2 regions of the Cellulomonas sp. P24 genome follow, and region 2 is predicted to be linked to the other one. Evidence: riboswitches for the same ligand, from Rfam matches in the RefSeq annotation. Region 2 holds a riboswitch; the other holds the start of a gene.

Region 1 (15,071 bases), 170 kb from region 2:
GTGATCGTCCCGCGCTCGTAGCCGGTGACCTCGAGGGCGACTGCCGCGTCGGGCATCGACAGGCGGCTGACGTCGAGCAAAGTGCGCAGCTTGGGCCACGAGATCGTGCGGTCGCCCGGGACGAGGACGAACAGGTAGTCGTCGTCGCCACGTCGCACGACGATCGTCTTGATGACACCCGAGGGTTCGAGACCCCGCGCGGCGGCGGCCTCGGCCAACGAGGACACCCGGTCGTGGCGCGTCAGCACGTAGTGGATCCCGGCGGCTTCGAGCGCACCGACGGCCCGGGCCTCACCTGACTCTGGTGCGTCCATGGGGACCACCATGCCATCCGGCACCCACCAGGTCACGGGTAGCGCCGGATCTCGCTGGAGCCGTCGGTCCGCTCCCGGTCGGGGAGCGGCCGGCGCTCGGTCAGCTCCGGGCGACGAGCACCGGGCACGGCGCGTGCATCACGACCGTGTGGCTCACGGACCCGAGGAGCATGCGCGAGACCCCGTGCAGCCCCCGGCTGCCCACCACGAGGAGCCGCGCACCGACGGCCGCCTCCAGGAGGGCCTGGGCGGGGTTGTCGTGGACGAGCCGCCGGTTGATGGTGAGGTCGGGGTAACGATCACCGAGGCCGGCCAGCGACTCGGCGAGCACCACGCGCTCGCCCTCTTCGACGAGCGCGTCGTTCGAGCCGGAGATGACGTCGACGGACAGGTACGTCACCGGTGACAGCCAGGCGTGCACCACGGTGAGCTCTCCACCGAGGCGGTCGGCCTCCTCGGCCGCGAGCGCGACGGCCTTCACGGAGTCCGGTGAGCCGTCGGACCCGACGACCACGCCGTCTCCCGTGGTCCCCGTCCCCGCCGGGACGACGACGACCGGCGAGTGCGCGCCGGCCACCACCTGGTAGCTGAGCGACCCGGCGAAGACCCGTTCCATGAAGCCGAGCGGGTGCGAGCCGACGACGACGAGCGCCGCGTCCTCGGAGAGCTCGGTGAGGGCGCGTGCCGGTGTGCTCCGCGACAGCGTGGTGCGGACGACCAGGTCCGGCTCGGCCTCGAGGGCGCGCTTCTTCTCGTCGTCCAGGAGCGCCTCGGAACCCTGCGTGATCGCGTCGTCGTACAGCAGCTCCATGCTGGAGTACGGGACACCCACGGCGTACACGATCTCGAGGTCGTCGCGCCGTGCGGCGGCGGCATGCGCCGCCCAGACCAGAGCGTCGTGACTCGAGTCGGTGCCTTCGACCCCGACGACGACGGTGCGTGCCATGGCGTGCTCCTCCCTCGAACGCCCAGGGCGACGAGCGAGGTCGAGCGACCCGAGGGCCGATCGGAGTCACACGCACCCGGGACGTGCTGATACCTCCACCGTTGAACCATGCCGCGAAGCCGTCAAGGGGCCTTGGTCCTGCCCAGGCGTCTGACGTCGTCGGATACCACTGCTGCCGCCGAAACCGACCGCCAGGAGGACAGGGCGGCGCACACTGTCACCTTGATGGTCTACTGCGCTGCGCACCCGCGAGGACCATGCTGACCCCAGGCCAAATGGTGAGGAAGGACGCGAGATGGACACGCAGAGCAGTGCCAACGCCGACGTGTACCGGCGGGCGACCGACGCCGCGGCCACGGAGCGCCGGGAGATCCAGGCCGAGATCGCGACCCTCGAGGCCCGCATCGTCAGCCTCCGGACCCGCGACGCCTCCCTCGAGGCCCTCGTCCGCACGCTCCGCGAGCTGCTCCCGTCAGCGCTCGACGCCCCGACGCCGTACATCCCGTCGTACACGCTCATCGAGGACTCGCCCGACCTCCGGCACCGGTCCTCGATCGGCGACACCGAGCTCCGCGGGCGGAACGGGTCACGCAGCATCTGACGGCGATCGGCACCGTCGGCACCCGCGCTGAGCTGGGCGATCGCCGGTCGCGTCGCCGGTCGCGTCGCTGTGGCGGTCAGGTGGCCGTCAGGTGGAGCGTCGGGACGACCCGCTCCGCGCAGCCAGTACCCTGACGCGCGGCCACGCCGCAGACGACGACGTTCTGCCACCGCGAGAGGGATGACGACGACGATGCTCCTGCTGTCCGACCCCGCACCGATCGACACCGGGAACACCGCGTGGATCATCGTGTGCACCGCGTTGGTGCTGCTCATGACCCCCGGGCTCGCGTTCTTCTACGCCGGCATGGTCCGGTCCAAGCACGCCCTCGGCATGATCATGCAGAGCTTCGTGACGATCGCGGTCGTCTCGGTGACGTGGTCCGTCGTGGGCTACTCGCTCGCGTTCGACCGGGACGCCGGCGGTGGCCTCGTGGGCGGCCTGCACCTGGTGGGACTGACCCACGCCGAGGTCGCCGTCCCCGGGATGAACCTCACCGTCCCCCCGCTGGCCTTCGTGGCGTTCCAGCTGATGTTCGCGATCCTGACCGCTGCCCTGATCAGCGGCGCGTCGGCCGACCGCATGCGGTTCGGTGCGTTCGTGACCTTCATCGCCGTCTGGTCCGTGCTCGTGTACGCACCGCTCGCGCACTGGACCTGGTCGCCCGACGGGTGGCTCAACAAGGCCGGCCTGCTCGACTTCGCCGGCGGCACCGTCGTCGAGATCTGCTCCGGCGCGTCGGCCCTCGCGCTCGCCCTCGTGCTCGGACCGCGACGGGGGTGGCCGCGGGAGATGATGGCGCCCCACAACCTGCCCCTGACCCTGCTCGGCGCGGGTCTGCTCTGGTTCGGGTGGATCGGCTTCAACGCCGGGTCGGCACTGACGGCCGGGACCCTTGCGGCGAGCGCGGCCCTCGCGACGCACCTCTCCGGCGTCGGCGGCATGATCGGGTGGCTCGCCCTCGAGAAGAAGCTCACCGGCAAGGCGACGACCCTGGGCGGCGCCTCCGGCGCGGTGGCCGGCCTGGTGGCGATCACTCCCGCGGCCGGGTTCATCTCACCGATGCCCGCTCTCCTCGTCGGGGCGATCGCCGGCGTCGTGTGCCTGTTCGCGATCCGGCTGAAGTTCCGGTTCCGCTACGACGACTCGCTCGACGTCGTCGCCGTCCACTACGTCGGCGGGGTGATCGGCACGCTGTTCATCGGCCTGTTCGCCGCGGCGGCCGTCAACCCCGCCGTGCGGCACCAGGGCCTGCTGCTCGGCGGCGGACTCGTCCAGCTCGGCCACCAGGCCCTCGGCGTGCTCGCGGCCAGCGCGTTCGCCTTCGCCGCGACCTACCTGATCGCGCGCGTGCTGCGTGCCACGATCGGGTTGCGCGTCGGGCCCGACGAGGAGACCGAAGGCCTCGACTCCAGCCAGCACGCCGAGACGGCCTACGAGTTCACCGCGACCTCCAGCATCGGAAGGACCCACTGATGAAGCTCATCACGGCCATCATCAAGCCGTTCAAGATCGGCGACGTGCGCGACGCCCTCGGCGAGCTCGACGTGCGCGGGATGACGGTCTCCGACGCGCAGGGCTACGGCCGCCAGGGCGGTCACACCGAGGTCTACCGCGGTGCCGAGTACCAGGTCGACTTCGTGCCGAAGGTCCGCATCGAGGTCGTCGTGGACGACGCCGACGCGGACCGCGTGCTCGACACGATCGTCCGCGCGGCCCAGACGGGCAAGATCGGCGACGGCAAGGCGTGGGTCCTGACCGTCGACGAGGTCGTCCGCGTCCGGACCGGCGAGCGCGGCCCCGCAGCCGTCTGACCGGGTGCTGGCTGGTCTCGCGGGGCTGGCCGGGTGCTGGCTGGCCGGGTGCGGCCCGACCGAGCGATGGCTGGTCTCGCGAGGCTGGCCAGGTGCGGGCTGGCCGGGCGATGGCGGTCTACGCCGGGCCCTCGTCGACGATGATCCAGCGCGCGACCATGCTCTGGCGCGCGAGCAGGAATCCCCAGCTCACGCGTGAGGTCGACGTCCCGCCCGACTTCTGCTCGGCCAGCGTGAACCGCGCGGGGACATAGAGGACCTGGGCGTACCCGTCGGCAGCGGTCCCGTGGCCGTCCTTGGCAACGGGCGCGCCCAGGGAGAGCCCCGTGATGTTCACCGTGTTCGTGAACCATCCGTCGGGCCGGTCGAGGATCGCGCTCACGTGCTTCGGCGCGACCAACCCCTCCGCCCGCACCATGTCGTGAGCGTTGACGCCGGCGATGAAGTCCGTGATCGTCGACTCGGGAGTGATGCCCGACGGATCGGTCGGCATCGTCGCGTGAATCGGAGTCGGGGTCGACTCGCCGGCCGTTCCCCCGTTCGCCGCCACCGAGCCGCAACCGGTCGCGAGCGTCACCACGGCCACTGCCCCGAGCACCACCCGCGCGACGCGCAGCGTCGTCCGCCGTGCCCGTGCCACCACGTCGACCCCCAACCCGCTCGTGCCGCGTCTCGACCGTCGCATCGACGACGGCGCCCGTCCGCTGCGTCCGACGCTACGCCGCCGTCGGTGGGGCACGTCGGTCCGCAGTCGGCCGACCACCGACCACCGACCACCGACCACCGACCACCGACCACCGACCACCGACCACCGACCACAATGCACGATCGATCCCGTCTTCGTGAACCCCCGCCTCGGCGTCCTCCCCATCGACGCACGCCGGATCCGAGCGACGAACGCGGACGAGGTCACGCGACGGCCGGTCCCGTCGCGATCGGTGCGCTTCGTCGCGCAGACCGCTCGGCACCTCGTGATCGAACGACACCGTCGCACGGAGGTCGGGTCGTCGAGTCTCCGCCCGTGCCGGTCCGCAATCGCCATCGTTCACCAGAGCGCGCACCTCGACGAATACGCGCCGAACTCCGGACAAAGGCATTGTTCGCCCTCTTGCGCCCTTGCGGAAATCGCATTTCTGTGCTATAGTTCGCGCATTGATATGTAGCATTGTCGACGTGAATTCTTCATCCGAGATCAGCCGCACCGCCCTGACCTCCGCGGCCGCCCGCGCCGCGCACCTGCTCGTCGACCACGAGCCCCTGATCTTCACCGACACCCTCGCACAGGCACTCCTCGGTGAGCGCGCCGACGAGCTGATCGACTACCACCGGAAGTTCGGCGACCACCCGGTCCTCGCCGGCGCCCGCACCGAGGTCCTCTGCCGCAGCCGGTTCACCGAGGGACTCCTCGCCGAGAGCGGGCTCGCGCAATACGTGATCGTCGGCGCCGGCCTCGACACGTTCGCACTTCGCATGCACCGCGACGCGGACGCCCCTCGGACGGTCTACGAGGTCGACCGCCCAGCGAGCCAGGAGTGGAAGCGCCACGCGATCGAGGCCGCCGGGATCGTCCCGCACTCCGCGCCGACGTTCGCCCCGGCCGACCTCGAGCACGACTCGCTCCTCGACGCGCTGGTCGCAGCGGGCTTCGACCTGGCACGACCCTCGTTCGTCAGCCTCCTCGGCGTCTCGATGTACCTGACCGGCTCCGCGCTCGCACGGGTCGCCGCCGAGCTCGGCACGCTTCCCACCGGGTCCCAGGTCGTTCTGGACTACATGCTCGTCCCCTCCCTGCGCGACGAGGCAGGACAGGCTTACGCGGAGGCCGTCGGCGCCGCAGTGGCCGAGGACGGCGAGCCCTGGCTGAGCTTCTACGCCCCTGAGGACCTGACGTCGATCGTCGTCGGGGACGGTTTCACGACGGTCCGCCACGTCCCCTACGAGAGCTCCATCGACCCGAGCCTGTGGCACCGCACCGACGCCCTCGCCCCGATGCGCCTCTCCGCCCTGCTCCACGCCACCCGGTAACCCCGCGCTCCGCACCCCATCGCTGCGCGCTCCGTCGCTGCACGCTCCGCGCCGCGGCCGTGACGATTGATGTGCCTGTGACGCGTGCGCCACCTCACCAGCCACACGCGCCCCACTGTCACCACGTGCGGCGCCCAGCGCGGACGGGGCCGCTCCCCGGACGCTCCCGGATCGGGGTCGTGGGCTCGGGCGCGGCGGGGGCGGACGGGGGCTGTGGGGAAAACACGGCGCGATCCGCGCAGGGCAACGGCGACAATGGTGTGTTGTGAGCACAGGACCGGACCAGGGGCAGGCGTCGGACGCGCCCCGGCCGCCCCGACGGCGTCGCGGCGGCTCCGGCCGGAGACGTCGGGGGCCGTCGGACTCGCCGGACTCCCACGTCGGCTCCACGGACCCAGATCGCACCGTTCGCCCGAACGAGTCCGCCCACCTGGACGGGCCCGCCCGCGGCACCGTCCCCGCACCCGGCGACGCCGACGCCACCCCCGCCGCCGGTCCGACACCCCCGCACCAGACCCGCCATCCCGACCAGCGCCGGAGCGGCCGCCCCCGCACCGATCGCCCTGCGGGCCGGACGAGCGCACCCACCGCACGCCGCTCCTCGGGCTCACGTGCCCGCACGGCACGGGCCGAGGCGCGCCGCGCGGTCGAGCTCCCGCCGATCACGTATCCCGAGCAGCTCCCCGTCTCGGCACGCCGGGAGGACATCGCCGCGGCGATCCGCGATCACCAGGTCGTGATCGTCGCGGGCGAGACCGGCTCGGGGAAGACCACCCAGATCCCGAAGATCGCGCTGGACCTCGGCCGCGGGCGGGACGGGCAGATCGGTCACACGCAGCCGCGCCGCATCGCCGCGCGAACCGTCGCGGAGCGCATCGCGGAGGAGCTCGGCACGACGCTCGGCGAGACGGTCGGGTACCAGGTCCGGTTCACCGACACCTCGGGCGAGAACACGCTCGTGAAGGTCATGACCGACGGCATCCTGCTCGCGCAGATCCAGCGCGACCCGATGCTGCTCGCCTACGACACCCTGATCATCGACGAGGCCCACGAGCGGTCGCTCAACATCGACTTCATCCTCGGGTACCTGACGCAGCTGCTCCCTCGACGTCCGGACCTGAAGGTCGTCATCACCTCGGCGACGATCGACTCCGAGCGGTTCGCCGCGCACTTCGCGTCCCCACCGAGCCCCGGGCACCCCGACGGCACGCCCGCCCCCGTCATCGAGGTCACCGGCCGGACGTTCCCGGTCGACATCCGCTACCGCCCGCTGGTCCCCGACCCCCCACCACCCGACCCCACCTCCGCCACCCCCACCACCCCCGCCGAGTGGAGCGATCTGCGACCGACACGCGGGCGTGTCGTCGCAGATCGCTCCACTCGAGCGAAGGGTGGGGAGAGGCGCGGCGAGGAGCGGGACGTGCTCACCGCCATCTGCGAGGCCGTCGACGAGCTGTGCGCCGAAGGACCGGGGGACATCCTCGTCTTCCTGGCCGGCGAGCGGGACATCCGCGACACGGAAGAGGCGCTCGTCGGACACCTCGGACCCCGCGTCGCAGGCGCAGGACGGGCGGCGCCGGCGAATGCCGTCGAGATCCTGCCGCTGTACGCGCGACTGTCCTCGGCCGACCAGCACCGGGTGTTCGAGCCGCACGCGACCCGTCGTGTCGTCCTGGCCACCAACGTCGCCGAGACCTCCCTCACCGTCCCGGGGATCCGCTACGTGATCGACCCGGGGACCGCGCGCATCTCGCGCTACTCGAAGGCCACCAAGGTCCAGCGCCTCCCGATCGAACCCGTGTCCCAGGCCTCCGCCAACCAACGGTCCGGTCGGTGCGGGCGGGTGGCCGACGGCATCGCGATCCGCCTGTACTCCGAGTCGGACTTCGCCTCACGACCGGAGTACACCGAGCCGGAGATCCTGCGGACGTCGCTCGCGTCGGTGATCCTGCAGATGGTCGCGGTGGGGGGTGGCGTCGTCGCCGGGTGACGTCGCCCGGTTCCCGTTCGTCGACCCACCCGACACCCGCGCGATCCGCGACGGGGTGCAGCTGCTCACCGAGCTCGGCGCGCTCGGGACCTCTCCGGCCGACGAGCCCAGCACGACGGTCGTGCCCGCGGCCTCCGAACCCGCGACGGCCGACGCCTCCGCAGCAGCGGCCACGACGACAACCGGACCCACGACGGCGACCGAGCCCGCGACGGCGACCGGAGCAGCACCCGCCGACAGCTCGACGAGACCCGAGGGCCACCGCGGAGAGACCGGCGGCCCGGACGAACGCGACGACGCCCGCCACGGCAGCCGCAGCAGGCTCACCGACGTCGGCCGTGCCCTCGCCCAGCTCCCGATGGATCCACGGTTGGGCCGGATGATCGTCGAGGGCGGGCGGAGGGACGTCGCCCGCGAGGTCATGATCATCGCGGCTGCGCTGTCGATCCAGGACCCGCGCGAACGCCCGGCCGAGCAGCGCGCGCAGGCGGACCAGGCCCATGCCCGCTTCAACGACCCGACGTCGGACTTCCTGAGCTACCTGAATCTCTGGGAGTACGTGAAGGAGCAGCAGCGCGAGCTCTCCGGCAGCGCGTTCCGTCGGATGTGCCGGGCGGAGTTCCTCAACTACCTGCGGTTGCGCGAGTGGCAGGACGTCGTCACGCAGCTGCGCGAGATGGCCAAGCCGCTCGGGATCACGGTGCGCCCCCGGGGGCCCGCGCGACCGTGTCGAGCGGGCCGGCGTCGGGCACGGTCCGTCGCTCGGCGCCGGGGGCCGCCGCGTTCACCGCCGAGCAGGCGGCCGCCTCCGCGACGACGCGCGGCACGCCCGCCGGCACCGGCACGTCGCCCGCGGCGCCCGGTGGCAAGCGGCCGCGGGGCACCGATGCCGAGCCGGACCGCCGCCTGTCGTGGGACTCCGACCGCATCCACCAGTCCCTGCTCGCCGGTCTCCTCTCGCAGATCGGCATGCAGGAGGTCACCGAGGTGCGCGTCGGTGCGCGGGGCGGTTCGGCGCCGGACGCCAAGGGGGCGGCCAGGCGGCAGACGCGCAACGAGTACCTGGGCGCGCGGGGTGCCAGGTTCGCGATCTTCCCCGGGTCCGGTCTCGCCCGGAAGCCCCCGGCGTGGGTGATGGCGGGGGAGCTCGTGGAGACGTCACGGCTGTGGGGGCGCGACGTCGCGCGGATCCAGCCGGAGTGGGCCGAGGAGCTCGCGTCGCACCTGGTCAAGCGCACGTACTCGGAGCCGGCGTGGTCCACCAAGCAGGGGGCCGCGATGGCCTACGAGAAGGTGCTGCTGTACGGCGTGCCGATCGTCACGCAGCGGCGGGTCCTGTACGCGAAGGTCGGCCCGGCCCACGCGCGGGAGCTGTTCATCCGGCACGCGCTGGTCGAGGGCGAGTGGACGACGCACCACGCGTTCTTCCACGACAACCTCGAGCTGCTCGCCGAGGCGGAGCGGCTCGAGGCCAAGGCCCGACGACGCGGCCTCGTGGTCGACGACGAGGTGCTGTTCGACTTCTACGACGAGCGGATCCCGGCCGACGTCGTCTCGGCCCGGCACTTCGACACGTGGTGGAAGACCGCACGCCGCAGCGACCCGTCGCTGCTGTCGTTCACCCTCGACCTGCTCCTGCCGGAGGAGGTCGAGGAGGTCGACGAGTCGCAGTTCCCGTCGCTGTGGCCGCAGGGTGATCTCGAGCTGCCGCTCAGCTACCAGTTCCAGCCTGGGACCGACGCCGACGGTGTGACGGTCCACGTCCCGCTGGTCGTCCTGAACCGGGTCCGGCCCGAGGGCTTCGACCGGATGGTGCCCGGTCTGCAGGCCGAGCTCGTCACGGCGCTGATCCGGTCGCTCCCGAAGTCCGTCCGCGTGCAGCTCGTGCCGGCGCCCGACGTCGCCCGCGAGATCGTCGCGTGGATGTCCGCGAACCTGCCGTCGTGGGTGGACACCGTCCGTGCCGGGGACATGGCGACGTCCCTGCACGACGACGTCGCGGCGGCCGTGCGCGCTCTGCGCGGGGTCGAGATCCCCGCCGACGCGTGGGACGACGAGCGGCTGCCGGCGCACCTGCGCATGACGTTCCGCGTCGAGCAGGAGCGCGCCGGGACGTCGGTCGTCGTCGAGGAGGGCAAGAGCCTCCTCGCGCTGCAGCGGCAGCTCGCTGCGCGCAACGAGGACGCGGTGCGGGTCGCGGTCCGCTCGGCCGTGCGGTCGGCGGTCCGCTCCTCCACCGAGGCCGCGCCGCCGTCGCCCACCACCCCCTCCCCAACCGGTCGAGTGGAGCGAACTGTCACGACACGCCCGCGTGTCGGTGACAGTTCGCTCCACTCGACGGGCGCGGTCGCGGAGGCAGAGGCGGAGGCGGGCGCGGGAACGGGGATCATCGAGAGGACGGGACTGCGGACGTGGCCGCCGGACCTCGCGGAGCTGCCGACGCTGGTCACCACGACCGGCGCGTCGGGACACCGGATCCACGGGTACCCCGCGCTCGTCGAGGAGCCGGCGCGCGACGGCTCCGCCACCGTCGCTCTCCGGGTCCTCGGTGACGAGGTGCGGGCGTCCGCCGAGCACCACCGCGGCGTGCGCCGGCTCCTCCTGCTCGACGTCGGGCTGTCGACGCCACGCGTCACGACCCGCTGGTCCGGGACGCAGGCGCTCACGCTCGCCGCGAGCCCGTACCGCACCACCGACGACCTCGTGGCCGACGTCCAGCTCGCCGCGATCGACGTCCTGCTCGGCGCCGGCTCGGCGCCCGGACCGGGAGGGTCGCCCATCGACCCGCGCGACCTGGCGACGTGGACCGCCGCACGCACGGCCGTCCGCGCGGGGCTCGAGGACGCGGTGCACCGCGTGGTCGGCGACGTCGTCACGGTGCTCGGCGTCGCACGTGAGCTGGACGGTGAGGTCCGCGCCGCGACGAGCCTGGCCCTCCTCAACACCCTCACCGACATCCGTGACCAGTCGGCGGCGCTCGTCCACGCGGGGTTCGTGAGCGAGGTCGGCGCCGCACGGCTCCCCCACCTTGCCCGCTACCTCCGCGCCGCGCGGCTGCGACTGGCGAAGGCGACCGAGAACCCGAACCGGGACGCGGAGCTCGCCTGGCGCGTGCACGAGCTCCAGGACGCCTACGACGACGCGAGGGCTGCCGCGGCAGCGGCCGCACCGGATGCCGCACGGACGGCCGGGCTGGCGGAGATCCGGTGGATGCTCGAGGAGCTGCGCGTCAGCTTCTTCGCCCAGCAGCTCGGGACACCCGTCCCGGTGTCGGAGAAGCGGATCCGGACAGCGTTGACCGCCCTGTCCTGACGCCTGCCGCACGACGCCTCAGCCGAGTGGATGAATTTCCCTCGTCCACCGCTCGCGTCCCGGTCGCCGAGACCTACAGTGGCGTATGACCTCCATCCCCGAGCCCGACGACGTGGCCATGGCGGCGCGTGCGCTCGAGGGACCCCTGGAGCCCCCCAACGAGGAGGTCCTCGAGGCCGTGCGCGAGGGGCTCGACCGTGTCCCGGTGCCGCCGCCGACCCCGTTCTTCGGCATCCCCAGGCAGTGGACCCGTCCGCGCAGGCTCCGCACACCGTTGCGGCGGCGCGGCACGACGTGATCGGTCGGGCCGGCTGATCGCGTGATCGACGTGCGTCGGACGGCCGATTCGTCCGTCATGCGTCGTAATATCCGGGTCATGGATCTGCTGGACAGCCGCACGGGAGCGGTGCGTGTCACTCCCGGCGCACCGGCCGGTCCCCCGAGCGCCGAGGTCCTCATGGCTGTCCACGCCGCTCTGCTCGATCTCGCCGCACCGGCGGACGACGGCGATCTCACGCTGTCCGACGAGGCGGTGGCGGCCGGCCGCATCACGGCCCGGCGCGTCTCGTGACAGCCGGCACCTCGGACATGCCGGGCGCGCCCAGCGCACCGGATGCACCCGGCGCCGCCGGCACGCTCCCGACCGGTCGGTGCTTCGGCGACGGCGACCCGCTCTACGCGGCGTACCACGACCACGAGTGGGGTCGCGCTGTGCACGGCGAGCACGAGCTGTTCGAGCGGATGAGCCTGGAGGCGTTCCAGTCGGGGCTCGCGTGGATCACGATCCTGCGCAAGCGTCCGGCCTTCCGCGAGGCCTTCGCGGGCTTCGACCCGCGCGTCGTCGCGACGTTCGGGGACGACGACGTCGCCCGGCTGCTGTCGGACGCCCGGATCGTGCGGAATCGCGCCAAGGTCGCGGCGACGATCGCCAACGCCCGCGCGCTGGTCGCACTCTGGGACTCCGGGCGCACGCTCGACGAGCTGTTCTGGTCCTTCGCCCCGGCGGGCCCCCGCGCGCGCCCGGTCACGTGGGCGAACGTCCCCGCGAAGACGACCGAGTCGGCGGCCCTCGCCCGGGCCCTCAAGGTCGCCGGGTTCCAGTTCGTCGGCCCCACGACCGCGTACGCGGCGATGCAGGCGTGCGGGTTGGTCGACGACCACCTCGTCGGCTGCCCCGCTGCCACGCCGTAGCCCTCCCGGCCCAACCCCGTCCGACCCCGTCCCGACACCTGTCAAGTGGAGCGAACTGCCACCGACACGCGGGCGTGTCGTGGCAGTTCGCTCCACTTGACCCGGGCCCGACCTGCGCCCGACGCATGTCCGGCGACGGTCCGGGTCGAACGGTCGCCGGGGAGTCTGCGGCGTGACCGCAGGTCGAGACGGCACGTCCACCATATGGGCACGCGTTGTCACATGCTGATACGGCTGCCTATGATTCCGGCACCATCCAGAGCGACCGAGAGACCTGGCTCGGTGACGTCGCAGCAACCCCCTTCCCCGCGGGCGTGGGTGCTTCCGCCAGGACCGATGGAGTGCACCATGTCCAGCGCTACCCGCGACGACCGCGACCCTCAGGTCACCGGCCGCCGTCCGGCACGGCCCGTGGCAGCTCCGTGACCGCCGTCGACCGGCCCACCGTCTCCTTCGAGCTGTTCCCGCCCCGCAACCCGGACGCGGCGCCGAAGCTCTGGGCCACCATCGAGGCCCTCGCGACCGCACGCCCCGACTTCGTCTCCGTCACCTACGGCGCGTCCGGCGCCACCCGGTACACCACGCGCGCGCTCGTCCGCCGCCTGCTCCGCGAGACGTCGCTCAACCCGATCGCCCACCTGACCTGCGTCGGGGTCTCGCGCGCGGAGATCACCCAGGTCGTCGAGGAGTTCCTCGACGAGGGGGTGCGGTCCTTCCTCGCCCTGCGCGGCGACCCGCCCGTCGGTCAGCCCGACTGGCACCCGCACCCGGACGGCCTGCACACCGCGAGCGACCTGGTGTCCCTGCTCCGCAAGATCGAGTCGCGCCGCGCCGCCGGGTCGCCGTCCCAGAAGGTGCGAGGCGCCGTCCGCCCACTGTCCGTTGCCGTCGCGGCCTTCCCGCGGGGCAACGCCGGCGCCGGGAGCACGCGCGACCAGGACATCCAGGCCCTGCTCGACAAGCAGGCCTCGGGGGCGGACTTCGCGATCACGCAGGTGTTCTTCGACGCCGAGTGCTACCTGGACATGGTCGCGGCCGCTCGCGAGGCCGGCGTGACGATCCCGATCATCCCGGGGATCATCCCCACCACCGACCCGGCCCGCCTGCTGCGGGTTCAGGAGCTGACCGGCGTCGAGGTCCCCCGTGACCTCCTCGCCACGCTCGCCGCCGAGGACGACCCCGTCGCCCGGCACCGCGTCGGCATCCGTGCCAGCGTGGAGCTCGTCACCCGCGTGCTGGACGGTGGCGCCCCGGGCGTCCACATCTACACGTTCAACACGCACCAAGCCGCACTTGACCTGCTCGAGGGTGCACACCTCGGCGGAGGGGCCCCGACGGCTCCCGACGTGGCCGATGCGCCGCGGGTCCAGGCACCACCGTCCACGTCCATTCCTTCAAGGGGCTGACATGACCGACACCACCACCGCCGTTCCCGACCTGGGTTCCGGCACCGTCCTCGGGTACCCGCGCGTCGGGCCCCGGCGCGAGCTCAAGAAGTCCATCGAGGCCTTCTGGGCCGGCAGGGCGACGGCCGCCGACGTCGAGGCGACCGCGACCGAGCTGCGTCGCCGGACGCGCACGCGCCTGGCCGAGCTCGGGCTGCGGACCGACGTCCCGGCGATCCCGTCGGCCTTCTCGTTCTACGACCACATGCTCGACGCCGCGACGGTCGTCGGCGCGATCCCGGCGCGCTTCGCCGGCCTGGCCGACGCCGACGGCCGCCTCGACCTCGCCGGGTACTCGACGGTGGCGCGCGGCGCGGGCGACGACCTCCCCGCCGAGATGACCAAGTGGTTCGACACGAACTACCACTACCTCGTGCCGGAGATCGGCCCGGGCACCGTGTTCCGCTTCGCCGACGACCGCCCGGTGCGGGAGTTCGCGGAGGCGCTGGCCGAGGGCGTGCTGACCCGACCGGTGCTCGTCGGCCCGGTGACCTTCCTCGCCCTCGCGAAGGCCGCCGAGGGATCCCCGGAGGGCTTCGTCCCGCTCGACCGCCTCGCGGACCTGCTGCCCGTGTACGCCCAGCTCCTCGAGGCGTTCGCTGCGGCCGGTGCCACGTGGGTGCAGCTCGACGAGCCCGCGCTGGTCTCGGACGCGATCGACGTGCCCGCCGACCGCGTCTACGCCGCACTCACCGAGGCGTACGCCGCGCTGGCGACGGACCTCGCGCGTCCGGCCCGACCGGCGATCCTCGTCGGCGCGCCGTACGGCGGTCTCGGCGACGCGCTCCCGGTGCTCGCGGCGACCGACGTCGAGGGCCTCACGCTCGACCTGGTGCGCGGCACGCTTCCCACCGGTCCCGTCGCCGGTCTGGCCGGCAAGACCGTGGTCGGCGGCGTGATCGACGGCCACAACGTCTGGCGCGCCGACCTCGGGGCCGCTCTCGACACCCTGGAGGCGCTGCAGGCGCTGGCCGGCCCGGAGTCCCGCATCCTCGCCGGGACGTCGACGTCGCTGCTGCACGTCCCGCACGACGTCGAGGACGAGCCGAACCTCGACCCGACCCTGCGCGGCTGGCTCGCCTTCGCCGACCAGAAGGTTGCTGAGGTCGCGGTGCTCGCGAAGGGGCTCGCGGAGGGTCGTGCGGTGGTGGCCGCCGAGCTCGCCGCGTCGGCTGCTTCGCTCGCGAACCGGACGACCGCGCCGGGCGTCGTGCGTCCGGAGGTGCGGGCACGCCTTGCGGGCCTGACCGACGCGGACTTCCACCGCGGCGACTACGCGGCCCGTGCGGCGGCACAGCAGGAGCGGCTGCACCTGCCGCCGCTGCCGACGACGACGATCGGCTCGTTCCCCCAGACCCCGGAGATCCGCAAGGCACGCGCCGCGCACGCCAAGGGCGAGATCACGACCGAGCAGTACGAGGCCGAGATGCGCG
Region 2 (15,071 bases):
CCGGAGGCGGGGTTCTTCGGGGTCGCACCCGGTACCGGCGTCGAGACCAACCCGACGGCGATCGCCACCCTCACGCACGACGTCATCTTCACGAACGTCGCCCTGACCGACGACGGCGACGTCTGGTGGGAGGGGCTCACGCCCGAGGTGCCCGAGCACCTGACGGACTGGCGCGGGCAGGACTGGACGCCGGAGTCCGGTCGACCGGCGGCGCACCCCAACTCCCGGTTCACGGTCGCCGCCGAGCAGTGCCCGAGCATCGCCGACAGCTGGGACTCCCCGGACGGGGTGCCGATCGACGCGATCCTGTTCGGCGGGCGCCGGGCGACGAACGTCCCGCTCGTCGCGCAGTCCTTCGACTGGGCGCACGGCGTCTTCATGGGGGCGACGATCTCCTCCGAGCAGACGGCAGCCGCCGAGGGGACCGTCGGCGAGCTGCGTCGTGACCCGTTCGCGATGCTGCCGTTCTGCGGGTACAACATGGCGGACCACTGGGGTCACTGGCTCACGGTCGGTGCCGGGCTGGCGGCGGACAAGCGCCCGCTGCTGTTCCAGGTCAACTGGTTCCGCAAGGGCGCCGACGGCCGGTTCCTGTGGCCGGGGTTCGGGGAGAACTCCCGCGTCCTGGACTGGGTGCTGCGTCGGGTCACGGGCGAGGCCGAGGCGGAGACCACGCCGGTGGGGCTCGTGCCGGCTCCGGGTGCGCTCCCGCTCGACGGGCTCGACGTGTCCGAGGTCGACCTCGCCGCGCTCCTCGCCGTCGACCCGGACTCGTGGTCCCACGAGGCGGACCTGACCGAGGAGTTCTTCGCGCAGTTCGGCGACCGGCTGCCGCCCGAGCTCGCCGACCAGCTCACCGCCCTCCGCACCCGCCTCGGCACCGCGACCCGGTAGCCGCGCACCCCGGCCACCGGAGCTGCCCACCCGCCACCGGAGCCGTGACGACTCCCGTCAACTGGAGCGTTCTGCCGCGACACACCGGCGTGTCGCGAGCGGAACGCTCCAGTTGACGGGGGGTGGGGTGGGGCGGCCGGGCGTGCGGGGAGGTCGGGGTGAGCGGGTGGTGGCCGTTAGGCTCAGGGTCCGTGAAGATCCTCGTCCTCGGCACCGGTGCTCGTGAGCACGCCCTCGTTCGGTCGCTTGCGGCAGATGTGCAGGTCAGCGAGCTGCACGCCGCGCCAGGGAACCCTGGCATCGGGGCGGACGCGACCCTGCACGCCGTCGATCCGCTGAACGGGGACGCCGTCGCCGCGCTCGCGACCGACCTCGGCGTGGACCTCGTCGTCGTCGGCCCGGAGGCACCGCTCGTCGCCGGGGTGGCCGACGCCGTCCGCGCCGCCGGGATCGCCTGCTTCGGCCCGAGCCGCGAGGCCGCCGCCCTCGAGGGGTCCAAGGCGTTCGCGAAGGACGTCATGGCGGCCGCCGCCGTGCCGACCGCGATGGCGCGCGTCTGCACGACCACCGACCAGGTCGCCGAGGCCCTCGACTCCTTCGGGCCGCCGTACGTCGTCAAGGAGGACGGTCTCGCGGCCGGCAAGGGCGTCGTCGTCACGACCGACCGCGACGAGGCCCTCGCCCACGGGGCGGCGTGCGTCGCGAAGCCCGGCGGCCGGGTGGTGGTCGAGGAGTACCTCGACGGCCCGGAGGTGTCGCTGTTCTGCCTGACCGACGGGTCGACCGTCGTGCCGCTCGCCCCGGCGCAGGACTTCAAGCGCGCCCTCGACGGCGACGCCGGACCCAACACCGGCGGCATGGGCGCGTACTCCCCGCTCGACTGGGCGCCTGCCGGGCTGGTCGAGGAGGTCGTGCAGCGGGTCGCGCAGCCGACCGTCGACGAGATGGCGCGTCGCGGGATCCCGTTCGCCGGGGTGCTGTACGTCGGGCTCGCGCTCACGAGCCGCGGCCTGCGTGTGGTCGAGTTCAACGCACGCTTCGGCGACCCGGAGACGCAGGTGGTGCTCGCACGGCTGCGCACGCCGCTCGCCGGTCTGCTCCGCGCCGCGGCGACGGGGACGCTCGGTCTGGTCGAGCCGCTGCGCTGGAGCGACGACGCGGCCGTGACGGTCGTCATTGCGTCCCACGGCTACCCTGTGTCGGCCCGCACCGGGGACCCGATCACCGGCATCGACGAGGCCGAGCGTGCGACCGGGGCCCAGGTGCTGCACGCCGGGACGGCGCTCGTGGACGGGGTGCTCGTGTCGGCGGGCGGTCGGGTGCTGTCCGTCGTCGGCCGCGGCACGGACATCGAGGCGGCCCGGGCGATGGCCTACGCCGCGATCGACCTCATCGAGCTGCCGGGCTCGCACCACCGCACGGACATCGCGGCGTCGCCGTCGCGGTGATCCCGGCCCACGCCAGGTCGACATCCGGTCCGGTGCGTCGTGACGCGTCAGGGTGCGGGAGGATGTGCCCGTGAGCGCGCCACTCGAGCTGACCGGCTGGACCCCCACCTACTCGGGGAAGGTTCGGGACCTCTACGTCCCCGACCTCCCGCCGGGTGTCACGCACCCGCTGGGCGACGTCGTGCTCGTCGTCGCGAGCGACCGCATCAGTGCGTACGACCACGTGCTCGACACCCTGGTCCCGGACAAGGGTCGCGTCCTGACCCAGCTGAGCCTGTGGTGGTTCGAGCAGGTCGCGGACCTCGTCCCCAACCACGTGGTGACGGCGGAGGCCGGAGAGCACGGTGTGCCCGCCGCGGTGCTGGGGCGCGCCATGATCTGCCGTCGGCTCGAGATGTACCCGGTGGAGTGCGTCGCACGCGGCTATCTCACCGGATCGGGCCTCGTCGAGTACCGCGCAGGCCAGCAGGTGTGCGGAGTGCCGCTGCCGGCGGGCCTCGTGGACGGCTCGCGGCTCCCGACGCCCATCTTCACGCCGGCGACCAAGGCCGAGCTCGGCGAGCACGACGAGAACGTCTCCTTCGACGTCGTCGCGAACCGGATCGGCCTCGAGACCGCGACCCGGCTGCGGGACCTCACGCTCGCGGTGTACTCGCGGGCCGAGAGCATCGCGCGCGAGCGGGGCGTGATCCTCGCCGACACGAAGCTCGAGTTCGGGCGTGCGATCGACGGACCGGACGCCGGTGCCGTCGTGCTCGGTGACGAGGTGCTGACCCCGGACTCGTCGCGGTTCTGGCCGGCCGACACCTGGGCCCCCGGCGGTGCGCAGCCGAGCTTCGACAAGCAGTACGTCCGGGACTGGCTCACGTCGGACGCGTCGGGCTGGGACCGCACGGGCGACGCGCCGCCGCCGCCGTTGCCCCCCGAGGTGGTCGAGCGCACCCGCGCGCGCTACCTCGAGGCGTTCGAGCGGCTGACCGGCCGAGCCGCGCTCTGATGCCCGGCGGGATGGTCCTCACCGGCGCTCGCGTCGTCGGCACCGACGTGCCCGGTACCCGTCCGATCGGTACCGGCTCCGGGCTCGTCGACGTCCTCGTGCGCGACGGGCGGATCGTCGCCGTCGCGCCGGACCTCGCCGCCGACCTCCCCCGCAGGTGGCGCGCGTGGACCTCGACGGCCGCCCCGTCGTGCCCGGCCTGTGGGACAACCACGTGCACTTCACGCAGTGGGCGCTCGCACGGCAGCGGCTCGACGTCTCCGGGACGACGTCCGCAGCCGAGGTCGTCCGGCTCGTCGTCGAACGGCTCCGCACGCAGCCGCTCCCGGACGGGGCGACGCTCACGGGGCTCGGGTTCCGGGACGCGCTGTGGTCGGACACCCCGTCGGCGGTGCTGCTCGACGACGCGATCGCCGCGGCCGGCCTCCCGCCCGTCCCGGTGGTCCTGATGTCCGGCGACCTGCACTGCGGCTGGCTGAACACGGCGGCCCTGCGGTCCCCGGCGCTCGCTGCGCACGGTCTCGGCGACCATCCGACCGGGGTGCTCCGCGAGGCGGAGTGGTTCGCCGCGAGCGAGGACGTCAGCGTCGTGGCCCCCGACGTGCTCGAACGCCTCGTCGACGAGGCTGCGCGTGCCGCCGCGGCGCGGGGCGTCGTCGGCGTCATGGACGTCGAGATCGCCGACAACCTGTCCGTGTGGTCACGACGCGTGCAGTCCGGGATCACCTCGCTGCGGGTGTCCGCCGGCGTCTGGCCCGAGCACCTGGACCGGGCCATCGCCCGGGAGCTGGCCACCGGCGACGTCCTGCCGGGGACCGACGGGCTCGTGACGATGGGCCCGCTGAAGATCATCGCGGACGGGTCGCTGAACACCCGGACGGCGTACTGCCACGACCCGTACCCGGGGCTGACCGGTCCCGAGGCCCGCGGCGTCCTCACCTACGACCTGGACCGGCTCGTGCCGCTGATGACGCAGGCTGCACGCCACGGCATTGCGTGCGCGATCCACGCGATCGGCGACCGCGCGAACACCGTCGTGCTCGACGCGTTCGAGAAGAGCGGGGCACGCGGTTCCGTCGAGCACGCGCAGCTCGTCTCCCCCGAGGACGTCCCGCGCTTCGCCGCCCTCGGTGTCGTCGCGTCGGTGCAGCCCGAGCACGCGATGGACGACCGCGACGTCGTCGATCGGTACTGGGCGGACCGGGTGGACCGGGCCTACCCGTACCGGGACCTGCTCGAGTCGGGGGCGCAGCTGGCCCTCGGCTCCGACGCACCGGTGGCCCCGCTGGACCCGTGGATCTCGATCGCGGCGGCCGTCACCCGTGCGCGCGACGACCGCACGCCGTGGCACCTCGAGCAGGCCCTGCCGATCGGGGCGGCGCTCGCGGCGTCGGTGCGCAGCAGCGTCGCGCCTGGTCAGCTCGCCGATCTCGCGATCCTCGACGCCGACCCGACCACAACCGACGCCGCGACCCTGCGGACGATGCCCGTCGCGGCGACCCTGCTCGGCGGACGCGTCACCTGGGGCACCCTCGGAAGTCGGTAGTCTGAGCACCGCACCCCTCCACCTCCGCCCCGTGAAACAGGAGCCACCCGTGGGACGAGTCGTCGTCAACGTGATGCCGAAGCCCGAGATCCTCGACCCGCAGGGCAAGGCCGTCAACGGCGCCCTCCCGCGGCTCGGGTTCAGCCAGTTCGTGAGCGTCCGTCAGGGCAAGCGGTTCGAGCTCGAGGTCGACGGTGAGGTCACCGACGAGGTCCTCGCGGCGGCCCGTCGTGCCGGTGAGACGGTGCTCTCGAACCCGGTCATCGAGGACGTCGTGGACGTCTACGCCGAGACTGCGCACGCCGCGTCCGCCGAGGCGGGCCGCTGATGCTCGCAGGAGCCCGCATCGGGGTCGTCACCTTCCCGGGGACCCTCGACGACCGCGACGCCGCGCGCGCCGTCCGGCTCGCGGGCGGCGAGGCCGTATCGCTGTGGCACGCGGATGCCGACCTGCACGCCGTGGACGCCGTGGTGCTGCCCGGTGGGTTCTCGTACGGCGACTACCTGCGCGCCGGGGCCATCTCGCGGTTCGCGCCCGTCATGGGGTCGATCATCGACGCGGCGAACGGCGGGATGCCCGTCCTCGGCATCTGCAACGGCTTCCAGGTCCTCACCGAGGCGCACCTGCTGCCCGGGTCGATGATCAAGAACGACCACCTGCACTTCGTCTGCCGTGAGCAGGTGCTCTCCGTCGAGAACACCGATACCGCATGGACCCGGCTGTACTCCGTCGGCGAGCGGATCACGATCCCGCTGAAGAACCAGGACGGTCAGTACGTCGCCGACGAGCACACGCTCGACGAGCTCGAGGGCGAGGGGCGCGTCGTCGTCCGGTACCGCGACGGCAACCCGAACGGGTCGCGTCGCGACATCGCCGGGATCACCAACGCCGCAGGGAACGTCGTCGGCCTCATGCCCCACCCCGAGCACGCGGTCGAGCCCGGGTTCGGTCCGGACGGGCCGAACGGGCCGCGGACCGGCACCGACGGGCTGCGGTTCTTCGCCTCGGTCATCGGGGCCCTGGTCGGTTGAGCGAGAGCGCCCGTGCGGCGTCCGCTGCAGGGTCCCGGGTGACGATCGAGTCGGTTCCGTGGGCGGACGCCGACGCGGACCGGCTCCGCACCGAGCAGCAGGAGGAGCTCAAGTCCCGGTACGACGGTGTGGCGGACCTCGAGCCGCACATCCCGCCCGAGGGTGTCGTCGCGATGCTGCTCGTCCGGGTCGACGGCGTCGCAGCGGCGTGCGGGGCGCTGCGGGCGCGCGGTGAGGGCATCGGTGAGCTCAAGCGCATGTACGTGTCGCCCGAGTTCCGCGGGCGCGGGCTGTCGCGTCTCGTGCTCGTCGAGCTCGAACGGCGGGCCGTCGTCCTCGGCTGGGAACGCCTGATCCTGGAGACCGGCGTGCTGCAGCCGGAGGCGATCGGGCTCTACCTCTCCGAGGGGTACCTGTCGATCCCGAACTACCCGCCGTACGACGTCGAGGCGGACTCCCGGTGCTTCACGAAGCTCGTGGCCGCTCCCGGTGCGACGGCGCAGACCGGCACGGAGCGAACCGGCGCGGGGCGGACCGGCACCGGGCGGAGGGGGCTGCCGCGTCGACGACCGGCAGATCGGCTTCGGCCGTCCGCGTCGCTCGCGCGGAACGGCCCGTGGTCGAGATCGTGGACGTCCCGTTCGACGACCCTCGAGCGTTCGAGCTTCGGCGCGAGATGTACGACGAGCTCGCGCCGGTGTATCCCGAGTTCGACGTCTTCGACGACGGGTTCGCGGCGATGGAGGCGGACGTCGGGGGCGACGTGCACGTCACGCTGCTTGCGATGGTCGGCGGCCGTGCGATGGGCACGGCGATCCTCCGTCCGGCAGGCGGCAGGTTCGGACCGTCGGCCGGTGAGGTCAAGAAGGTGTTCGTCCGGCCGGAGGCCCGCGGACTCGGGGTGGCGCGTGCGCTGATGGCGGCCGTCGAGGACGCGGCCCGTGCGGTCGGCTTGAACGCAGTGATCCTGCAGACCGGGTCGCGCCAGCCGGAGGCGATCGCGCTCTACGTGAGTCACGGCTACCGTCCGATCGCGCCGTACGGTCCGTACGTCGGTGACACCGTCTCCCTCTGCTTCCAGAAGTCCCTCACCGCCTGACCCGTCTCTCGTCAAGTGGAGCGATGTGCGCGGACACGCCCGCGTGCCGCGCGCACATCGCTCCACTTGACGGGCGTCGTGGGTCTCGGTGCAGTGGCGTTGGGCATCGGTTGTCCACAGGGAGGCCCAAGGGCCTGTGAAGGTTCGGTCGTGGCTTGGTACGGTCGCGCCGGACATTTCGGGCACCGGGGGGTGACGTGCGACGACGTGAGCATGGCGGGGCTGGTGCGGGCGCGGGTTGTGGTGCGAGTGGTGGGCCGGCCGCGCTGGCGTCCGTGATCGCCGGGGGTGATGACCTCAGGCGCCGGAGCAGGGCGTCCAGCTGGGGCGGCATCGGAGTCGTCGTGCTGGCGGCAAGCCTGGCCGGATGCACGGGTTCCAGTACGCCGGACCCTGAGGTCAGCTCGAGCAGTGTCGCCTCGGCGTCTGTCGCACCGAGCCCGACGCCGAGCCCGACTGGACCGGTAGCGCCGGTTCGCCCGGCACAGATCGACCAGATGACGCCGACGGGTGCGGCCGCCGCGGCGACGTACTTCATCGAGCTCTACGGGTACGTGCTGCAGACCGGCGACCTGACCGCGTGGGACGCGATGAGCTACCGGACATGCCAGTTCTGCAATGCGACGCACGAGTTCGTCGCCTCGACCTTCCGCGACGGAGGCTCGTTCGTTGGGGGCACGACGACCGCGGAAGTGCTGGCCGTTCATGCGCTCGCCGAGCTCGAGGGTGGATACCCGGTCGACCTCCGCGTCACGCAGGGCCCGACCGGGAGGCTCGACGCTGCGGGAGCCCAAGTGACGAGCACCGAGGGTTCGGTGTCCACGGCGCGCTTCCACACGTCCTTCATCAACGGCGCGTGGCGGATTCTGGGCGTTGAGGGTGGGCGTGAGTCGGAGTGAAGTGGGTTACTCGCATCTTCGTCGTCAGTCTCCTGGCGAGCGCGTCGTCGCTGCCAACGAGCGTGCGCACCGACAATCAGGACGTCGACTGGAAGAGTCGTTGGAGCGGGAACGAGGTTGAGGTCTCCGGCCAGACCGAGTCGACCCACAGCATCGCGGTGGCGCCGGATGCGAACGTGCGGTACCAGCAGTCGCCGTGGGCGGTGTGCATGGACGATGCGTCGATGAACGTGCCGGTGCTGGGGCCCGGGGTGTCCTGCCCGGACACGGCGTTCGAGGCTCTGGCGCTGATCTGCCCGGAGGGTCAGCATGTGGTCGATCCGGTGTTCGTGTCGGAGCGTGATGCGAGCAGCCCGACGGGGTGGGGTCCGTGGACGTTGTCGACGCCGGGAAGGTGCGTAGCGTCGGCAGACCTGGCTGCTGAGGTGTCGCGGGAGCTGGCGCGGTTGCCTCTGGCGGCCTCACCGGTGTCGGTGCCACCGAACGGGTGGGTGATGGTGAACATGGACACGGTGGTGTTCACGAGCCCCGACGCGCAGGTGTTCGACCTGGTGGTGCTCGGGACGCCGGTGCGGGTCAGTGCGCGCCCGGCGTCGTTCTCGTGGGACTTCGCTGACGGGACGGACCCGTTGGTGACGTCCGATCCGGGACGCGCGTATCCCCACCAGACGGTGGCGCACACCTACACGCGCGGTGGGTCGTACGTGGTGGGCCTGACCACGACCTGGGTCGCAGACTTCCAGGTGAACGGTTCTGGGGGGTGGATCCCGGTGCCAGGAACGGCGACCACGACATCGCCGGGTGCGCCGTTGCAGGTGTACGAGGCCCGCGCGCACCTGGTCGACGGCCCGTGCCCGTCGACCGGGCCGTGCACCCTGACCTGAACCGCCTACCCGATCGACCGCGCGGCCGGGCGTCGCGCCGGTGCGCACCCAAGTCGGCGCTCGGTCAAGTGGAGCGATGTGCGCGGACACGCCCGCGTGTCGCGCGCACATCGCTCCACTTGACGGGGTGCGGGGGTCAGGGGGCGGCGTGCATCTCGGTGCCCTGGTGGAAGAGGATGCGCCAGCCGGTCGTCGCGCGGTGCCAGATGGTCGCGCGGCGGGTCGTGCGCTCGCCCTGACGCAGGACGTACGTGAGCAGATAGGTGTCGGGCGCGAGCTCGCGGCAGTGGAAGTGGTCCGTCTCCCACGGATCCGGTTCGGCCGCCGCGTAGCGTCGCGCCAAGGTCGCCCAGACGAACTCGCGGCTGTACGCGCGACCTGACGCGCCGATCTCCCAGAAGTCGGGTGCGGTCTGGGCCTCGAAGTCCTCGCGGGTGGTCCCGAGCTCGAGACGGTGGAAGATCGGTTCTCGCCGTACGAGCTCGGCGAGGATCGGCGCGAGCCGAGGTTCCGTGGTCAGGTCGGGGCTCATCGACAGCTCATCGGGCACAGCTACGACTCTGCCACGACGCGTCAACGCCGAGGAGAGGTGCCGCACCCACACCCACCCCCGTGTCGAGTGGAGCGATGTGCGCGGACACGCCCGCGTGTCTCGCGCACATCGCTCCACTCGACACGGGACGTGCGGCGGTCGACGCGGAAGCAGCAGCTCTACGCGGAGGCGAGGGGACGGCCGAGCGCGGTCTCGCAGGCTTCGACGAGGCCGCCGTCGAGGCCGTACTTGCCTCGGAAGATCGCATCGAGGGTCTCGAAGTGCACCATCACCTGCGGGCGGACCATGCCGCAGCCGAGCAGGGCCCCGAGCGCGGCCCGCTGCCGGCGGGTCATGTCGGAGAGTCGGCAGCCACCGGCCAGGTCGAGGCCAGTGCGCTCGAGCTCGTCCGCAGCGGTGCGCAGCGCCAGGTCGAGCTCCCCGTCGGGGTTCCAGCGGGGGAACGGCGTGGCTGCGGTCTCAGGTGTGCTCATGGGGATCGCAGCGACCGTAGCAGCCCGACCCGCGCGACCGCAGGGACCGAGGGCCTCAGGCACCGCGGCGCCCCGTCGCCATCGCCGCGGTGCCCGTGCCGAGCCACCGGTGCCCGTGCCGAGCCACCGGTGCCCGCGCCGAGCCATCAGTGCCCGTGCCGAGCCATCAGTGCCCGCGCACCGTCAGCGCCGTCAGCGCCGGCTCGCGCCCAGTGCCTGCGTGAGGTCGTCCAGGAGGTCCAGCGGGTCCTCGAGACCGATGCTGAGCCGGACGGTCGACTCCGAGATCCCCACCGCCGCGCGCCCGGCCGGTCCTAGCTTGCGGTGCGTCGTGGTGGCGGGGTGGGTGACGAGCGACTTGGCGTCGCCGAGGTTGTTCGAGATCGCGACGACGCGGAGCGCGTCGAGGAACGCGAACGTGGACCGCTTCGCCACGTCGGGGTCGGCCCCGGGAACGGCGAGGTCGAACGTCACGATCGTGCCACCGCCGCTCATCTGGCTGGTCGCGAGCGCATGCTGCGGGTGCGACGCCAGGAACGGGTACCGCACCGTGGCGATGCCGGGCTGCCCCTCGAGCCACGTCGCGACCTGCAGCGCCGCCGCCGTCTGGGCACGGACCCGCAGCGAGAGCGTCTCGAGCCCCTTGAGCAGCACCCAGGCGTTGAACGGGCTGAGGCTCGGCCCGGTGTTGCGGATCAGCGTCTGGACCGGGCCGTCGATGTACTCGCGCGACCCGAGGATCGCGCCACCGAGCACGCGCCCCTGCCCGTCGATGTGCTTGGTCGCCGAGTAGACCGTGACGTCGGCGCCCTGCGTGAGTGGTCGCTGGAGCACGGGTGTCGCGAACACGTTGTCGACGACGACCACGGCCCCGGCGGCGTGGGCGAGCTCGCTCACGCGTGCGACGTCGACGAGGTCCTGCATGGGGTTCGACGGCGTCTCGAAGAACACGACGTCGGCGGGCGTCGCGAGCGCCGCCTCCCACTGGGAGAGCTCGTGGCCGTCGACGTAGTCGGTGCGGACCCCCAGGACGCGAAGATCTCGTCGAAGATCACGAGGGTCGAGCCGAACAGGGCCCGCGCGGCCACGATCCGGCTCCCGGAGCGGACCAGCGCGGCCAACGACGTGAACACGGCGGACATCCCGGTCGCGGTCGCGTAGCAGGCCTCGGCGCCGTCCAGCAGCCGTAGCCGTTCCTCGAAGGTCGAGACGGTCGGGTTGCCGTACCGCGAGTAGATGAAGCGGTCGGCGTCACCGGCGAACGCGGCCTCGGCGTCGGCCGCGCGGGAGTAGACGTAGCCCTGGGTGAGGAACAGCGGCTCGGCGGTCTCCTGGAAACCGGTCCGCACCTGCCCGCCGTGGACGGCGAGCGTGTCGGCGCGCAGGCCGGTCGGCGGGAGCGTGCCGTCGTTCCAGTTCCCGGGGCCCGGCGTTTGCGGGGCGGTCGGGACCGATCCGGTGCTCATGACTGGGTCCAGGGCAGACCGGTGGCACGCCAGCCGTGGTCGCCGCGATGGCCCTCGAGGTCGAGGTTGCCCTCGAACCCGTCGAGGACGTTGTACGCAGGTCCGAGCCCTGCGGCGGTCGCGGCGGTCGCGGCGGCGATCGACCGTGCGCCGGACCGGCACAGGAAGACGACGGGGCGCCCAGGGGTCAGCCCGGCCGCGACGGCCTCCTCCACGAACGTCGCGTTGCGCGCGCCGGTCGGGTACGTGACCCACTCGACGAACACGGTGCTGCGGCCGAGCGTGCTGACGTCGGGCACCCCGACGTAGCGCCACTCCGCCTCGGTGCGGACGTCCACGAGGACGGCGTCGGGGTCTGCCGCCAGGAGGTCCCAGGCCTGCTGGGGGAGAGGTCGCCGGCGTAGCCGGAGGGTGTCGCCGCGGTCGGTGAGTCGGACGTGCTCATGTGCGCCTCCATCGGTCCTGGCGGTAGCACCCTCACCCGGGACGTGGGGTCCCAGGGGGTTGCTGCGGCGTCGTCGAGCCAGATCTCTCGGCCGCTCTGGATGGTGCCTCGGATGCTACGGCCCCTGTGCGTGGTCCGACAAGCACGAGCGACCCACCGTCCACCATCCAAGATGCGAGACCGGTCGTCCACCCGTTGACACGGGCCCGCCCGTCGCGCACGCTGGACCGAGGTCATGAGTGCCAGCGCATGATGATGCACAGCCCCGGCTTGCTGGCCGGCAACCCTCCTCCGCGGTGGGGTGCCCCGGGTGACGACCTGGCCGTGACCGAGGTGGTCACGGCAAGCGCGGGACCTCCCCTTCGTCGGCATGCGTCGACCCGTCGGCGTGCCGGTGGTGGTCCCTCCGGACCTCCTGGAGCTGTCGTGCCCTCTTCGTCTGTCGTCTCCCCCTCGCCCGTCGTACCTCACCCGTCTGCGGTGCCCGACGCGCCTTCAGTGCCCGGTACGGCTGCCGCGCCCGGTACGTCTGCGCTGCCCGATCGGCCTGCCGAGACCCTCGCGCTGCTGCCCGTGGTCGGCGGTGCGACCCGGGTCCCGCTCGTCGACGGGACGTCGCGCGTCTACGCCAACCTGGACTACGCGGCGAGCGCGCCGGCGCTCGAGGCCGTCGCCGACCGGGTGAACGAGGTCCTGCCGCTCTACGCGAGCGTCCACCGCGGCGCCGGGTACCTGTCCCAGGTGTCGACGGCTCTCTACGAGTCCGCGCGGACGACGATCGGGCGGTTCGTCGGCGCCCGCGAGGACGACGTCACGATCGTCACCCGCAACACGACCGACTCCCTCAACCTGCTGGCCGGCTGCGTCCCGGGCGACGTGCTGGTGCTCGATCTCGAGCACCACGCGAACCTGCTGCCCTGGCAGCGGAGGGGCGCCACGGTCCTCGAGGTCGCGGGTACCGTCGCGGCCACGCTCGACGCCCTGCGTGCCGCGCTCGCCGCGCACCCGTACGCCCTGGTGGCGGTGTCCGGAGCGTCGAACGTCACGGGCGAGTCCCTGCCGGTCGCGGAGGTCGTCGCGCTCGCGCACGCGGCCGGCACCCGGGTGGCCGTCGACGGTGCCCAGCTCGTCCCGCACCGGGGATTCTCGCTCGCACGCAGCGGGGCCGACTACGTCGCGTTCTCCGGGCACAAGACGTATGCACCGTTCGGTGCCGGTGCGCTGGTCGGCCGGCGCGACTGGCTCGACGCGGGCGAGCCGTACCTCGCCGGGGGTGGAGCGGTGCGCGACGTCCGTCCCGACCGGGTGGTGTGGACGACGGCGCCCGCGCGCCACGAGGCCGGGTCGCCGAACGTGATCGGCGCGATCGCGCTCGCGGCGGCCTGCGACACCCTCGCCGCTCTTCCCGACGGTGCGCTCGCGGCTCACGAGCGTGCGCTGCGGGACCGGCTGGTCGACGGGCTGCAGGCGATCGACGGGGTCGAGGTCGTGCGTCTCTGGGCCGACTCCGCGGACCCGGTCGGCGTCGTGACGTTCTCCGTCGCCGGGCACGACCCCGGGCTCGTCGCGGCCTACCTGTCCGCGGAGCACGGGATCGGGGTCCGGGACGGGCGCTTCTGCGCGCACCCGTTGCTCGCGCGGCTGGGCGTGCCGGCGGGGGCGATCCGCGCGAGCGTGGGGGTCGGCACCGAGGGGGAGTTCGTGGAGCGCCTGCTGGGCGCTGTTGCCGCGTACCTGGCCGACGGTCCGCGTGCGCGGTACGTGGTCGTCGACGGGTGCTGGCAGGTCGAGGCCGACTCCCGGCCGTTGATCCAGGTGGGCGGCCTGGCGGCGCTCGCGGCGACGGCCGCGGCCGCGTGCGGACCGGCCCTGGACTGAGCCCGGGCGGCGGTCCAGAACCCCTGATTGCCAGGGTTTTCACAGCAACACCAGGAAACGTCCAGCCACTGGCCCGACGGGGGTCGTCGACCCGTCGCACTCCGTTCACCTTACAGACATCTCCGGGTTTAATGGGCTCCCTAGCGTGCAGATCGTTGGGTCGTCCCGCGCCATCCGGCCGGGCCCACATCGATGACGAAGGGACGTGACCACGTGAGGCGTACTCGCCTTCTTGGGACAGCGGCCGCGATCACGCTCGGTGCCATGTCGCTCGCTGCGTGCGGCACGAACAACAACTCGACCGGGAGCGCCTCGCCGCTCTCCGCGTCGACCGCAGGCTCGTCGACCCCCGCGAGCAGCATCGCGTGCGCCCAGGGCTCGCTCACCGCCTCGGGTTCGACGGCACAGTCGAACGCGATGTCGCAGTGGACGAAGACCTACCAGACCGACTGCTCGGGCTCCACGATCAACTACCAGGGTGGCGGCTCGGGCAAGGGCGTCACCGACTTCACGTCGGGCACCACCGACTTCGCCGGCTCCGACTTCGCGCTCACCGCGGCGCAGAAGCCCGCGGCCGACGCGCGCTGCGGCACCGGCAACCAGGCGATCGACCTCCCGATGGTGCCGGGCCCGATCGCGGTGGGCTACAACCTGCCCGGCGTGACCTCGCTCAACCTCTCGGCGACGACGATCGCGAAGATCTTCTCGGGTGCGATCACGAACTGGGACGACCCGGCGATCAAGGCGGACAACCCCGGCGCGACGCTCCCGTCGCTCGGGATCCAGACCTTCCACCGGTCCGACGGCTCGGGCACCACGTTCAACTTCACGAACTACCTGCAGAACGACGCGGGCAGCGCGTGGACCTTCGGCCACGACAAGACCTGGAGCGCCCCGGGCGGCCAGGGCTCCAAGGGGACCGCGGGCATCGCGCAGGGCGTCAAGACGACCCCCGGCGGGATCGGCTACATGGAGCTGTCGTTCGCGACGCAGAACAGCATCCCCTACGCCAAGGTCGGCAACGCCCAGGGCAAGTTCGTCGAGCTCACCACGGCGAACGTCGTGAACTTCCTCTCGAAGGCGAAGATCACCGGAACCGGCGGTGACCTCGCGCTGACGTTCGACTACGCGAACCCCGACACCAGCGCCTACCCGGCCGTCCTGGTCACCTACGAGATCGTCTGCGCGACCGGCAACAAGAGCGCGACCCTCCCGGTGCTCAAGTCCTTCCTCGGCTACCTGGCGCACTCGGGCCAGGACATCTTGGAGAAGAACGGGTACGTCAAGCTGCCCGAGAACATCGCCACGAAGGTGCAGGCGGCCGTCACCGCGATGGCCTGATCGCACCACCTCGTGACACCGATGGTGCCTGACCCGCCCCCGGGTGGGTCAGGCACCGTCGGTACGTCACCGTCCTGACAGGAGGAGCATGGGAGCCCCGAGCAGCGCCGGCGGTT

Evidence for each region. Region 2 has a riboswitch for S-adenosylmethionine ahead of LJB74_RS11585 (aminotransferase class V-fold PLP-dependent enzyme). Riboswitches for the same ligand answer to the same signal wherever they lie in the genome.
Region 1: it holds a riboswitch for S-adenosylmethionine, as region 2 does, so the genes downstream of both, LJB74_RS10765 (methylenetetrahydrofolate reductase) here and LJB74_RS11585 (aminotransferase class V-fold PLP-dependent enzyme) in region 2, are expected to answer to the same signal.

Annotation. Positions count from the first base shown of each region.
Region 1 covers NZ_JAJDFX010000002.1:2,305,311-2,320,381, reverse strand. Annotated here, with positions in the region: gene LJB74_RS10820 (aminoacyl-tRNA deacylase) at 1-314, opposite strand, end outside; gene LJB74_RS10815 (universal stress protein) at 415-1,260, opposite strand; gene LJB74_RS10810 (hypothetical protein) at 1,556-1,861, shown strand; gene LJB74_RS10805 (ammonium transporter) at 2,042-3,337, shown strand; gene LJB74_RS10800 (P-II family nitrogen regulator) at 3,337-3,675, shown strand; gene LJB74_RS10795 (hypothetical protein) at 3,794-4,315, opposite strand; gene LJB74_RS10790 (class I SAM-dependent methyltransferase) at 4,849-5,700, shown strand; gene LJB74_RS20865 (helicase-related protein) at 6,362-7,690, shown strand; partial or broken gene LJB74_RS20860 (DUF3418 domain-containing protein) at 8,004-11,002, shown strand; gene LJB74_RS10780 (hypothetical protein) at 11,088-11,300, shown strand; gene LJB74_RS10775 (hypothetical protein) at 11,379-11,573, shown strand; gene LJB74_RS10770 (DNA-3-methyladenine glycosylase I) at 11,591-12,193, shown strand; SAM riboswitch class I at 12,443-12,536, shown strand; gene LJB74_RS10765 (methylenetetrahydrofolate reductase) at 12,616-13,599, shown strand; gene metE (5-methyltetrahydropteroyltriglutamate--homocysteine S-methyltransferase) at 13,601-15,071, shown strand, end outside.
Region 2 covers NZ_JAJDFX010000002.1:2,477,385-2,492,455, forward strand. Annotated here, with positions in the region: gene LJB74_RS11515 (phosphoenolpyruvate carboxykinase (GTP)) at 1-894, shown strand, start outside; gene purD (phosphoribosylamine--glycine ligase) at 1,086-2,342, shown strand; gene LJB74_RS11525 (phosphoribosylaminoimidazolesuccinocarboxamide synthase) at 2,407-3,339, shown strand; gene LJB74_RS11530 (amidohydrolase family protein) at 3,506-4,885, shown strand; gene purS (phosphoribosylformylglycinamidine synthase subunit PurS) at 4,935-5,213, shown strand; gene purQ (phosphoribosylformylglycinamidine synthase subunit PurQ) at 5,213-5,917, shown strand; partial or broken gene LJB74_RS11545 (GNAT family N-acetyltransferase) at 6,091-6,270, shown strand; gene LJB74_RS11550 (GNAT family N-acetyltransferase) at 6,534-7,016, shown strand; gene LJB74_RS11555 (DUF6318 family protein) at 7,361-7,915, shown strand; gene LJB74_RS11560 (PKD domain-containing protein) at 7,978-8,799, shown strand; gene LJB74_RS11565 (hypothetical protein) at 8,936-9,331, opposite strand; gene LJB74_RS11570 (hypothetical protein) at 9,511-9,825, opposite strand; partial or broken gene LJB74_RS11575 (O-succinylhomoserine sulfhydrylase) at 10,018-11,291, opposite strand; gene LJB74_RS11580 (rhodanese-like domain-containing protein) at 11,288-11,629, opposite strand; SAM riboswitch class I at 11,742-11,843, opposite strand; SAM riboswitch class IV at 11,968-12,091, shown strand; gene LJB74_RS11585 (aminotransferase class V-fold PLP-dependent enzyme) at 12,235-13,614, shown strand; gene pstS (phosphate ABC transporter substrate-binding protein PstS) at 13,879-14,955, shown strand; gene pstC (phosphate ABC transporter permease subunit PstC) at 15,044-15,071, shown strand, end outside.